One region of the Microbacterium sulfonylureivorans genome, then DNA from elsewhere that is predicted to be linked to it. Evidence: predicted binding sites of a transcription regulator. Region 1 holds the regulator's gene; each other region holds the start of a gene.

Region 1 (3,898 bases):
GTCGAGGTGGAGCGCGCCCAGGGCGCGGTCGCCAAGGGTCTGCTGCCGGTGCTCGACGACCTCGACCGCGCCGACAAGCACGGCGACCTCGAGGAGGGCACGCCGTTCGCCGCGATCGCCGTGAAGCTGCGCGGCGTCGCCGAGCGGATGGGCCTGTCGACGTACGGCGAGGCGGGAGAGCTGTTCGACCCGCAGCACCACGAGGCCATCTTCCAGGCCCCGACCCCCGGCGTGGAGGCGGCGACGATCCTCGAGGTCGTCGAGGTCGGCTACCGCCTCGGCTCGGTCGAGCTCCGCCCGGCGAAGGTCGTCGTCGCGGTGCCCGCCGAGTAGGCCGGAGGAGCATCGATGGCCAGTCAGGACTGGTTCGACAAGGACTTCTACACGATCCTCGGCGTCTCGAAGGACGTCAGCGACGCTGATCTCAAGAAGACGTACCGCAAGCTCGCGCGGAAGTACCACCCCGACTCCAACCAGGGCGATGCCGCGGCAGAGGCGAAGTTCAAGGAGGTCAGCGAGGCGTACTCGGTGCTCTCCGACGCGGAGCAGCGCAAGGAGTACGACCAGATCCGGGCCATGGGCTCCGGTGCGCGCTTCACCGCGGGCGGCCAGGGCGGTGCGGGCGGCTTCGAAGACGTCTTCAGCATGTTCAACCAGGGCCGCGGTGGCAGCAGCTACCAGAGCGAGGACTTCGACGACATCTTCTCGATGTTCAACCAGCAGCAGGGCGGCGCCGGCTTCGGCACGGGCCGCTTCGGTCAGTCCACCGGCGGCTATCGCGGCTACGGCGGTCCGACCCGCGGTGCGGATGTCACGGCGCGCACGACGATCGACTTCATCACGGCCACGAAAGGCGAGACGATCACGCTCCAGGGCGAGGACGGTCGCCCGTTCAAGGTGAAGATCCCTGCCGGCGTGTCCGACGGGCAGAAGATCCGCCTCCGGGGCCGCGGGCATCCGTCTCCGGACGGCGGCGAGACCGGCGACGTGGTCGTGCAGGTCGCCGTGCGGCCGCATCCGGTGTTCGCCCGCGACGGCCTCAACCTGCGCGTGACGATCCCGGTGACGTTCACCGAGGCGGCGCTCGGTGCGACGATCGAGGTGCCCACGCTCGGGGGAGACCCCGTCAAGCTGCGGGTGGCGCCGGGAACGCCGTCGGGTCGCGTGCTGCGGGTGAAGGGTCGTGGCGTGCAGACCGCGAAGGGCACCGGAGACCTCCTCGCCGAGGTCCAGGTCGCGGTGCCGTCGCACCTCGACGATGCCGCGCGCGAGGCGCTCGAGCGATACCACGAGCTCGAACCGAAGGAGAATCCGCGTGCCGACCTCATGGCGAAGGCACGCGGCTGACCGCAATGGGAGACTGAAGCGACAGGGAGGCGGGTGACATGGGCGAGCAGCACGACATCGACGACGACGCTCCGATCTTCGCGATCGCCGTAGCCGCCGAGCTGTCGGGCATGCACCCGCAGACCCTCCGCCAGTACGACCGGCTCGGGCTGGTGGTGCCCGCTCGCACGCCGGGCGGCTCCCGCCGCTACTCGCTGCGCCACGTGGCGCAGCTCCGAGAGGTCGCGCGCATGTCGTCCGACGGCATCGGGCTTCCCGCGATCGCGCGCATCCTCGAGCTCGAAGACCGCGTCCGCGAGCTCCACGTGCGCGTGCGCGACCTCGAGGAGCGCGTGCGCACCGAGCTCGAGCGTCGCCCCGGAGCGCGCGTCTTCGCGGCGGGAAGCACCGGGTCGGTGGTCACGCTCCGCCACGGCACCCGCGTGCGTCGCGCCACCGAGCTCGTCGTGTGGCGGCCGCGTCAGCAGCTCGAGCGGGGCGAGGCGGATGCGGGTGCCGCACCCGGCGACGCTCCGCCGCAGGGCTGAGCCGCGGCATCCGCTCGCCCTCCGGCGCGTCGGACGCACGGGCCACGACTCAGGCCTGCCGACCTTCGACGACGTGCGGGCGATCGTGCGGGCGCTGCCCGAGACGCACGAGGGCGTCGACGGCCATCGCGGTGGCGCGATGTGGCGCACGACCCCGACCACCTGTGCGAGGTCGTCATCGACGCGTGGCTGCTGCGGGCGCCCAAGCGGGTCGCGACGGAGTGGCTCGCCGTGAACCCGTCCTGACTGCTGCGCCCGGTGCGCACGCCGCGCGTCAGGCGGCGTCGACGCTCCGGTGCTTCCGGAACAGCTGCCAGTCCGCGCGGGACAGATCGGCGTAGGCGTACGACCACTCCAGGATCGCCTCTCCGGCGACGCGCCCGCCGCCGATGTATCCGGCGACCACGGCGGCGTTGGGGGACTGGCCGTGGGCGCGGGCGAGCGTGGTGGCGCAGGCGTCCGCGTACCACCCGAAGGCGGCGTCCTCGAGGGTGTCGACGTCGAAGCCGCCCTTCTTGTCGTGGAACTGACGCACGTAGAACGAGCGCTCCGGGGCGCCGTCCGGGGGCGAGCCGGTGAGGTGCCCGAGGAAGGGATCCGACACCGCCTGCAGGATCCGCTGCATGGCGACCACCCGGCCGCCCTCGCCGTTGGCCTCGATGAACCGCCCGACGCCGTCGGGCTGCTCGACACCGCCGTACTCGATGAGCACGCTCTGCCCGGCCTCCTTGGCCTGGAGGATCAGCGCGTTGTCGTCGCCGTCGGCGAGCGAGATCAGGTAGCAGCGAGTGCCGACGCTGCCCACGCCGACCACGCGCCGGGCGATGTCGGTCACGTGGTACTTCTGCAGCAGCACGCGGATGTCGATGTTCGCGGACTGCTGGTAGACCTCCACGTACTCGTTGATGCGCAGCTCGATGCGCGGGTCGACGTGCGTCATCGTCGGGGGAAGCTCGATGAACGTGAGCCGGCCGGACTCGTCGCGGGTGGTGAGCTTCTTCACGGCACGGGCGGCTGTGCGCTTCTCGGCGTCCTTCACCGCCTTATGGAGCGCCTCCGCGGACTCGGGGTCGAGGGAGTCTGACCCGGCGGCGGCATCGAAGTGGTCGTAGTACCGCTTGAGCGGGCTGCGCTTCGCGCCGTTGCCGAGGGCCCGCGCGTAGGTGCGCACGGCGCCGAGCGCGGCATCCCGCACCACCTTGTCGTCGCGGGAGGTCGACTGTCCTGCGATGACGATGCTCGTCACGAGACGCTTGACGTCCCACTCCCACGGCGCCCACGCCGACTCGTCGAAGTCGTTCAGGTCGAACACGAGCGTTCGCTGCGGCGAGGCGAAGAGCCCGAAGTTCGAGACGTGCGCGTCGCCGCATGACCCGACGTCGAGGCCGCTGCTGGGCGACCGTGCGAGGTCGGCCGCCATGAGGGCCGCCGTTCCCCGGTAGAACGCGAACGCGCTCTCGGCCATGCGCTGCGTGCGAATGGGCACGAGCTCGGGCACACGCGTCGAGTCCTGGCGATCGAGGATCGCCATCGGATCGCGCTCGCCGCCGGGAAGGATGGCGAGCTCCTCGCGCGGGACGGCGTCGCGCGCCGCTCGTCCTTCCTCCAGGTGCTCCTGCAGGGTGGGCGGAGCAGACCAGGTCTCCGCCAGCGGCCTCACGTCCGTCGTTGACATGGCCCCAGTGTGGCACCGCCCGGCGGCGCGCGGGGGTGAGTTCACGGGTGAAATCCCATCGACGCCGCCGGCCGTCGATACCCTGGCGGCGTGACCCGCGCCGTGACCCCTCCGCCCGCACCGGTGCTCTCGCCGAGCCTGCGCACCCTCCTGGGCCTCGCGGCGGCGGCGGTGGTGCTCGCCGGCGTGTACTTCGCGCGCGACCTGGTGGGGCCTCTCGCCCTCGCCGTCGTGCTCGTCGTCATCTGCGAGCCGGTGCGCCGCCCGCTCGAGCGAAGAGGGTGGCCGCGCTGGACGGGCACGACCTCGGTCATCGTCGTCGCGTACCTCGTGCTCGTGCTCATGGGAG
Region 2 (3,898 bases), 650 kb from region 1:
GCGCTCGATGTCGACCCAGACGGTGATGGGAGTCGTGTCCTCGTTGTCGCCGCCGTTGTCGCCGTTGTCTCCGCCGCCGCTTGCGCAGCCGGAGAGAACGAGCGCGCCGCCCGCGATGAACGCGCTGATTGCGAGCGCGCCCTTCTTGTTCACCTTCATCGGTGTGTGCCTCTCTGAAGTGCTGATGGGATCTGACCGGCCTGCGCCGGCGCGGAGCACCGTGTGAAGGCCGTTCTTCCGCCTGCAGAAACTGCAAGCGCTTACATTGTTACCACGATCCCTTTGAAACGCAACCTGCGATTGGAGGGATCGATACGACTTCGTGACTTCCGGATAACGCGGACGACCCGCGAAATGACACAACCTGCAAGCGCTTCCAAGACGCCATCGGCCTTCGCAGTCACGCGAGCGCCCGGATAGACTTCCCGACATGGCTGATTCCTCGTTCGACATCGTCAGCAAAGTCGACCACCAGGAGGCGGAGAACGCGCTCAACCAGGCCCGCAAGGAGATCGAGCAGCGCTACGACTTCAAGGGAACGGGCGCATCCGTCGAGTGGAGCGGCGAGCAGGTGCTCATCAAGGCGAGCACCGAGGAGCGCGCGAAGGCCGTCCTCGACGTCTTCCAGTCCAAGCTGATCAAGCGCGGCATCTCGCTCAAGAGCCTCGAATCGGGCGAGCCCTTCGCCAGCGGCAAGGAGTTCCGGATCGTCTCGACGATCAAGGACGGCATCTCGTCGGAGAACGCCAAGAAGATCAGCAAGCTCATCCGCGACGAAGGCCCCAAGTCGGTCAAGTCTCAGATCCAGGGCGACGAACTGCGCGTGCAGTCGAAGAGCCGCGACGACCTCCAGGAGGTACAGCGCCTCCTCAAGGCGGCCGACCTCGAGGTCGACCTCCAGTTCATCAACTACCGGTAGCGCTCGCCGCTGACCTGGGGCTCTCCGCAGGCGTCTGAGTGTGTTCCCGCCTCGACAGATGACGCACAGCGTCGTCGCAGCCGCACGCGTCGCTCGAGTGTGATGGATCGCGATCGGCCGGTCAGCCGGACGATGCGCGACCGGCGAGATCTCCCAGGAGGACGAGACTCTCGTCGACGGCGCGGGCGAGGACGCGCTCAGGAGGGCCGGTCAGGTTCAGGAACAGCGCACCGTCGTCGTCAGCCGTCGCCCATCCCAGATAGACGGTGCCCGGCTCATGACCGCCCTCGGGGTCGGGTCCGCCGACACCGGTCGTCGCGACACTGATGTCGGCGTGCAGCAGGGCCCTCGCCCCGCGGGCGAGTTGGCGGGCACAGGCTTCCGAACAGGGGTCGACTCCGCGCGCAACTCCCAGCAGGCTCACCTTGACCTCGGTGCGGTACGCGACCACTCCACCGCAGAACCAATCGCCCGCCTCCGGGCCGCTTCCCACCGCGCTCGCGAGGAGGCCGGAAGTGAGCGATTCGGCGACCGCGACGCTCACGTCACGTGCCCGGCACAGCCGGGCGAGGCGTTCGACGTCGTCCCGCATGACCTATCCCCGCTCCTGCGCCGGCACGATCCGGAACTGCTCGGTCGACGCGCTCAGCTCTGCCATCACCGTCAGCATGTTCTCACGCAGGCGCCCGGTGCTCGATGGCGCCGGTGAGGGCTTGACATTCCCATGGTCTCCCCCTCGGACACCGGGTGAAATCGTGCGTCGACCGGTGCGGGGCCGAGTCGTCTCCGGCCCCGCACCAGTACGACGATGGACTACTGCTCGATCGGCTGCGGAGCGTCGGACTCGTGCGCCCGAATGGTGCCGGGCGCGTCTGCGGTGGCAACCTCGATGCGTCGGGGCTTGGCCTTCTCGCTCACCGGGATCGTGACAGACAGCACTCCGTTGTCGTAGGACGCGCTGATGCGATCGGTGTCGATGCCCTGTCCGAGGTTGAGCTGCCGGACGAACGTCGCCGCCTCGCGCTCGCGTGTGATCCACTTCACTCCATCGCCGGACGCAAGGGTCCGCTCGGCTCGAATCGTCAGCAGCTGTCCGTCGACATCGATGTCCACCGAGCCGGGGTCGACACCGGGCAGGTCGGCGTCGAGCACGTAGTGGTCGCCATCCCGGTACAGGTCCATCGGCATCCGCCGCGGCCCTCGTCGGGTTTCGAGAAGCGTCGACGCAAGACGGTCGAGGTCACGGAACGGGTCGTAGCTGGCCATTGTCATCTCCTTCTCTCATCGCCCGAGCACCTCGCCCGAGCGGCGCAATCGAAGTTGAGTCGATGCGACTCAACTAAATTCAGATTAGCACTCGACGTAGGAGAGTGCCAGGTTCTCGGCGTACGACCGTCACGACGCTCCTCGCGGCAAGGATTCCCCCGACGAATCCGCAATGAGTTCAGACGCCTGTCCGCGCAGGAACTCCGCGTATCCCCCGGGAGACCTGCCCACGAAGCGTCCCGAGGTGAGCACCTCGGCCGCGTCGCTTCCGAGGATGACTGCGCCGAGCGCGCGGCACCGTGACACGAGGTCGACGTCCTCGTGCTCACCGATGGACGCGAACCCGCCGGCCTCGATGTAGGACTGTGCACGCAACCCCAGGTTGGCGCCGTGGATGTTGAGGTTCGTCCTTCCCCGCGGGTGCGTCCGCAGCCAGTGCTCGCGCTGGATCGGTGACAGGTCGGCGAAGTCAGGACGCACGGTGCCGAGCCATATGTCCGCAACGCGGGACGTCGCATGCTGATGTGTGAGCCAGTGAGGCGGCACGCGCGAGTCCGCATCGGTGTTGGCGATCCATACGCGATCGGCGTCGAGGTCGTCCAGCGCCCGGAGCCCGGCGGCGATGCCGTGCCGCCGCGCGGCACCGACCCGCGCCGCGTCGCAGTGCAGCACGGGAAAACCCGATGCGATGGCGATCTCGGCGGAGGCGTCCGTACAGGCATCCAGCACGATCCGGACCTCGCAGCGCAGCCGCGCCTCCCGCGCCGCCTGCACGGCCGAGGCGAGCGCAACCAGGCTGGGTTCGAGCAGGTCCGCCTCATTGCGAACGGGGATGACCGCGACCATCGCCTCGACGACGGGACGCTTCATACGAGACCCTCGCGTTCCGCCACGGACACCGCGGTCAGCGGCGCGAAGACCTCGAGGACGAAGTCGCGCTCGCGGTGGGAGACAAGGGTCTGCCACCCGATCATCTCGTTCAGGGCGTCGTGCACGTCGTCGCCGGACAGCGGATACTCCGCAACCGGATGGCGCCAGTGGCAGGCGACGACGCACCCGCGCTCACTCAGCGAACCTGCGATGTGATGGAGCAGGCGCCGCAGGTCCGGTCCTGAAAGGTAGTAGCCGACCTCCGAGAGCACGACGGTGTCGAACTCGCCGATCGGCCAGTCGTCGGGCGCAGCGGCGCGCAGCACGGTGACCCGTGGGTCGCCGCGCAGTCGCTCCCGAGCCTTCGCCGCGGCCGCTTCGGCGGCATCCATCGCCACGACTCGCTCAGAGCGCCGGGCGAGCTCCGCGGTCAGGATGCCCGTCGCGCAGCCCACCTCGAGCACGGCGCCGAGGCGGGACTCCGGCAAGGATGCGAGCAGGATCGCACGCTTGCGCTCCTCGTACCAGCGGGTCTCGAATCCCCACGGGTCATCGCCGTTGCGGTCGTAGAACGCGTCGAACCACGCGGCGTCGAGCCCGTCCGAGACAGCCGGCTCCTCGCGCTCTCCGAGGAAGACCTCCACATCCCGTTCGAAGTGCGACCTCATTCCGGCGTGGAGGAGCACTTCATCCCCCTGCTGCGACGAAAGGGCTTCGATCTGAGTCGTGTGGCATGCGATCGCCCGCCGCTTCCGTTCCCTCTCTTCGTCGCGAAGGCGGAGAACCCTCGCTCGCACCCAGGGAACGTCGTCCGCCCCTCCCCAGTGCCACGCCCAGATCGGG
Region 3 (3,898 bases), on a different contig from region 1:
CGCGCTCGGTGAGCTGCCCGGCCTCGTCGTAGCCGACGTACCCGGGAGGAGCCCCGACGAGGCGCGACACGGTGTGCCGCTCGCCGAACTCGCTCATGTCGAAGCGGATCACCGCGGTGTCGTCGTCGAACAGCGATCCCGCGAGAGCCTTCGCGAGCTCCGTCTTCCCGACGCCCGTCGGACCGAGGAAGAGGAACGAACCGACCGGCCGGTGAGCGTCGCCCATGCCGGTGCGGTTGCGGCGCACGGCCTTCGCGACCACGGCGACCGCGTCATCCTGGCCGATCACGCGATCGTGCAGCTCGTCCTCGAGTGCCGACAGCCGCTCGCGCTCGGTCTCGGTCAGGCGGCTCGCCGGGATGCCGGTGGCCCGGCTGATCACGGCGGCGATCTCGGGCTCGTCCACGACCGCGTCGACCCCCGCGCCCGCCGCAGGGCGGGCCGTGGCCTCGTCGAGCCGGGCCTGCACGTCGGCGATCTGGTCGCGGATGCGCGATGCCTCCTCGTAGTGCTCGGCCGAGACCGCGGCGTTCTTGTCTGCTTCGAGTGTCGCGAGGCGTTCGATCAGACCGCTGACGTCGGCCTTCGCGCCCAGGCGGAGCCGGAGCCGTGCGCCGGCCTGATCGATGAGGTCGATGGCCTTGTCGGGCAGCACGCGCTCGGCGAGGTATCGATCGCTCAGCTCGACGGCGGCCCGGATCGCCTCGTCGGTGTAGACGATGCCGTGGTGCTCCTCGTACGCGGGCTTCAGCCCGCGCAGGATGAGCACGGCGTCCTCGACGGAGGGCTCGCCGACCCTGACCGGCTGGAAGCGTCGCTCGAGCGCGGGGTCCCTCTCGACGACGCGGTACTCCTTGAGCGTCGTGGCCCCCACCAGGTGGAGGTCGCCGCGCGCGAGCCGGGGCTTGAGGATGTTGCCGGCGTCCATGCCGCCGTCGCCGGCGCCGCCCGCGCCGACGACCGTGTGCACCTCGTCGATGAACACGATCAGCTCGCCCTTGTGCGCGGCGATCTCGTCCATCGTCTTCGTCAGCCGCTCCTCGAAGTCGCCGCGGTAGCGTGTGCCGGCGAGCATCGCCGGGAGGTCGAGGGCGATCACGCGCTTGTCGAGCAGCTGCTCGGGGACCCCGCCGTCGACGATCGCCTGCGCGAGCCCCTCCACGATCGCGGTCTTGCCGACGCCGGCCTCGCCGACGAGCACCGGGTTGTTCTTCGTGCGACGGCTCAGGATCTCGATCGTCTGCTCGATCTCGTCGGCGCGTCCGATCACCGGGTCGAGCCCGCCGGCGAGGGCGAGAGCCGTCAGGTCGGTGCCGTAGGTGTCGAGCAGAGGCGTGTCGGATGCCGCGGCATCCGCGTCCTCGTCCGTCGGCGACGATCCGCCTGCCGTGACCGTCTCGCGCAGTCCCTGGGTGAGGGCCTCGGCCGTCACGCCGGCGCGCGCAAGGACCTGACCGGCGGGGGTGTCCTGGGCAAGGACCAGGGCGAAGAAGAGGTGCTCGGGGTCGACGTAGGTCGATCCCGACGAGCGCGCCACCTGGAACGCGTGGAACAGCGCGCGCTGAACGGACGGGGTGATGACCGCTCCGTCGACGTCGGCTGCGGACGACGCCGCAGGGAGGCGTTCGTCGGTGGCGCGGAGGATGGCCCGGGGATCGGCTCCGATGTGCTCGACCGCGTCGCGTGCGGGCGCCTCCTCGACGAGGACGCGCAGCAGGTGCAGGGCATCGAGCTCGCGCTGGCCGCGCGCGAGCGCGAACCTTCCGGCGCGCTGGAGCAGCTCCTGGGTGCGCGCACCGAGGAATCGGCTGAGGTCGATCGACCGTTCCGCACGTGCGCGCTCCCCCGCCAGGTACCGGGCGAGGAACTCGTCGAACGAGCCGCCGTTCTCGTCGGCGCCGGCGGAGGGGGTGAAGTCTTCGGGCATTCCGTTTCTCCCTGGAAGTTGAGTGGAGGACTGTCAAGTCTAAGAACTTGAGTACAGCCGTATCAACTTAAACCGCACCCAGCGGAGTGTATTCCCGGGCCGCGTCCCTCTCGGGGAGCCCCCTGGCCCGGTAGCCTCGTCCCAGCCTCTGCGACAGGACCGACATGAGCGACAGCCCCACCGACAGCACGCCCGACTCCGCGACGCCGATGGTGCAGCCCGCTCCTCCCGACATCGCGGCCGCCACGGCCGGGCGCCTGGCGCGGGAGCAGTGGGGCATCGTCGCGCGCCCGCGACGGCCGAGACCGCGGCGATCTGCAGGCGCCTGCGCTCGCTCGGCGTGATCGCCCAGCCCACCGGCGACCATCAGAACATCCTGAAGATCAAGCCGCCGATGTGCTTCACGAGAGAGAGCGCGGACGCGCTCGTCGACGCGCTGGACCGGGTGCTGACGACGGGGTGGTGATCGCGGCCGCCCGGTGTCCGGGGTCGCGCGTAGCGTCGGTCGCGGGCGCGGGCGCGTCCGTCGATACACAGGAGGCAGCACCATGGATTGGAAGATCGAGCTGATCTTCGTGCCGGTGACCGACGTCGACCGGGCCAAGGACTTCTACGTGAAGATCGGCTTCCACGCCGACCACGACCAGACCCCCACCGAGGGGCTCCGCTTCGTGCAGCTGACACCGCCGGGCTCGGCGTGCTCGATCGCGTTCGGGACGGGCCTCGGGGTCGACCTCGAGCCCGGGCAGCAGAACACGATCCAAGTCGTCGTCCCCGACGCCGACGAGGCGCTCGCGCACCTGCGCGGGCTCGGCGTCGACGCGCAGGGGGTCGACGAGCAGGCGTGGGGCCGCTTCGTCACGTTCGACGACCCCGACGGCAACACCTGGACGCTGCAGGAGCTCCCCGACTACGGGGTCTGAGCGGAGCGTCGTCGCGAGCGGGCGACCGTCACGGCAGGCGAAGCACGACGGCGCCGCGCTTGCGGCCGGTGTCGACGTACCGGTGAGCGGCGACGATGTCGTCGAGCTCGAACGTCCGGTCGATCACCGGGCGCACCGCGCCCGCGGCGGCGAGTTCGACGAGTCGCTCGACGACGGGCTTGCCGAAGAGCGTCCCCTCGTGGGTGACACGGCGCCCCGAGCGGCGCGACTGACCCTTCTCGCGGAGCATGGCCGGACCGTCGGCGATGACGAGCAGGAGCGTGCCTCCAGGTTTCAGGACGCGTTCGACCCGTGTGAAGGGGGCGTTGCCGACGCACTCGACGACGACGTCCCAGGTTTCGTCTCCGGCGGCGAAGTCCTCCCGCTCGTAGTCGATCACGCGATCGGCCCCCAGCGACCGGACGAGGTCGGCGTTGCGACCGCTCGTGACCGCCGTCACCCGGGCGCCTGCGTGGGCGGCGAGCTGGATCGCCGACGAGCCGACCGCCCCCGAACCGCCGTTGACGAGGACGTCGACCCCGGGACCGAGGGCGACCTGGTGGAGGAACGAGATGGCGGTGTATCCCCCGAACGCGAGCGCCGCGGCATCCTCGAACGACATTGCGTCGGGGATGCGCACCACGGCGCCCTCCGCCCGCGCCGTGACGAACTGGGCGTGGCAGCCCATGCGGCTCCCCCGCATGACCATGACGCGGTCACCCGGTGCGAATCCGGCAGCGTCGCGACCCACCGCCACGACCTCGCCCGCCGCCTCCATGCCGAGGATCGGCTTGCGCGGCCGGAATGCGCCCAGCGCGACGACACGGAGGAACCCGAGGCCACGCGGCAGGTCCGCCGCGCGCATGCGATGGTCGGCGATGCTCACCGTCGACGCGCGCACCCGCACGAGCACCTCGTCCGCGGCGGGCTCCGGCACCGGCACGTCGCGGACGACCACCACCTCCGGCCCGCCGAACCGCTCCGCCATCGCCGCTCGCATCGTCGTCACGCGGCGACGCGTGCCGGTCCCGCTCCTGGAAGTGGCGGT

The links. Region 1 encodes HspR, which represses chaperone genes until heat shock. Its sites were predicted from a motif close to AAGTTGAGTCNNNNNGACTCAACTT; they were not measured.
Region 2: a site for HspR is predicted at 2,237-2,261, ahead of EER34_RS02700 (Hsp20/alpha crystallin family protein). Genes of this name have one in related genera too.
Region 3: a site for HspR is predicted at 1,972-1,996, ahead of EER34_RS14440 (ATP-dependent Clp protease ATP-binding subunit). Genes of this name have one in related genera too.

Annotation. Positions count from the first base shown of each region.
Region 1 is NZ_RJAD01000001.1:1,250,064-1,253,961, reverse strand. Features, by position in the region: gene EER34_RS05530 (nucleotide exchange factor GrpE) at 1-333, shown strand, start outside; gene EER34_RS05525 (DnaJ C-terminal domain-containing protein) at 349-1,347, shown strand; gene EER34_RS05520 (heat shock protein transcriptional repressor HspR) at 1,386-1,874, shown strand; gene EER34_RS05510 (DUF2252 domain-containing protein) at 2,149-3,549, opposite strand; gene EER34_RS05505 (AI-2E family transporter) at 3,640-3,898, shown strand, end outside.
Region 2 is NZ_RJAD01000001.1:600,928-604,825, forward strand. Features, by position in the region: gene EER34_RS02685 (sugar ABC transporter substrate-binding protein) at 1-159, opposite strand, end outside; gene EER34_RS02690 (YajQ family cyclic di-GMP-binding protein) at 431-919, shown strand; gene EER34_RS02695 (CinA family protein) at 1,041-1,511, opposite strand; gene EER34_RS02700 (Hsp20/alpha crystallin family protein) at 1,733-2,185, opposite strand; gene EER34_RS02705 (glycosyltransferase family 2 protein) at 2,315-3,055, opposite strand; gene EER34_RS02710 (bifunctional PIG-L family deacetylase/class I SAM-dependent methyltransferase) at 3,052-3,898, opposite strand, start outside.
Region 3 is NZ_RJAD01000003.1:201,140-205,037, forward strand. Features, by position in the region: gene EER34_RS14440 (ATP-dependent Clp protease ATP-binding subunit) at 1-1,927, opposite strand, end outside; gene EER34_RS17560 (hypothetical protein) at 2,199-2,393, shown strand; gene EER34_RS14450 (VOC family protein) at 2,476-2,850, shown strand; gene EER34_RS14455 (NAD(P)-dependent alcohol dehydrogenase) at 2,879-3,898, opposite strand, start outside.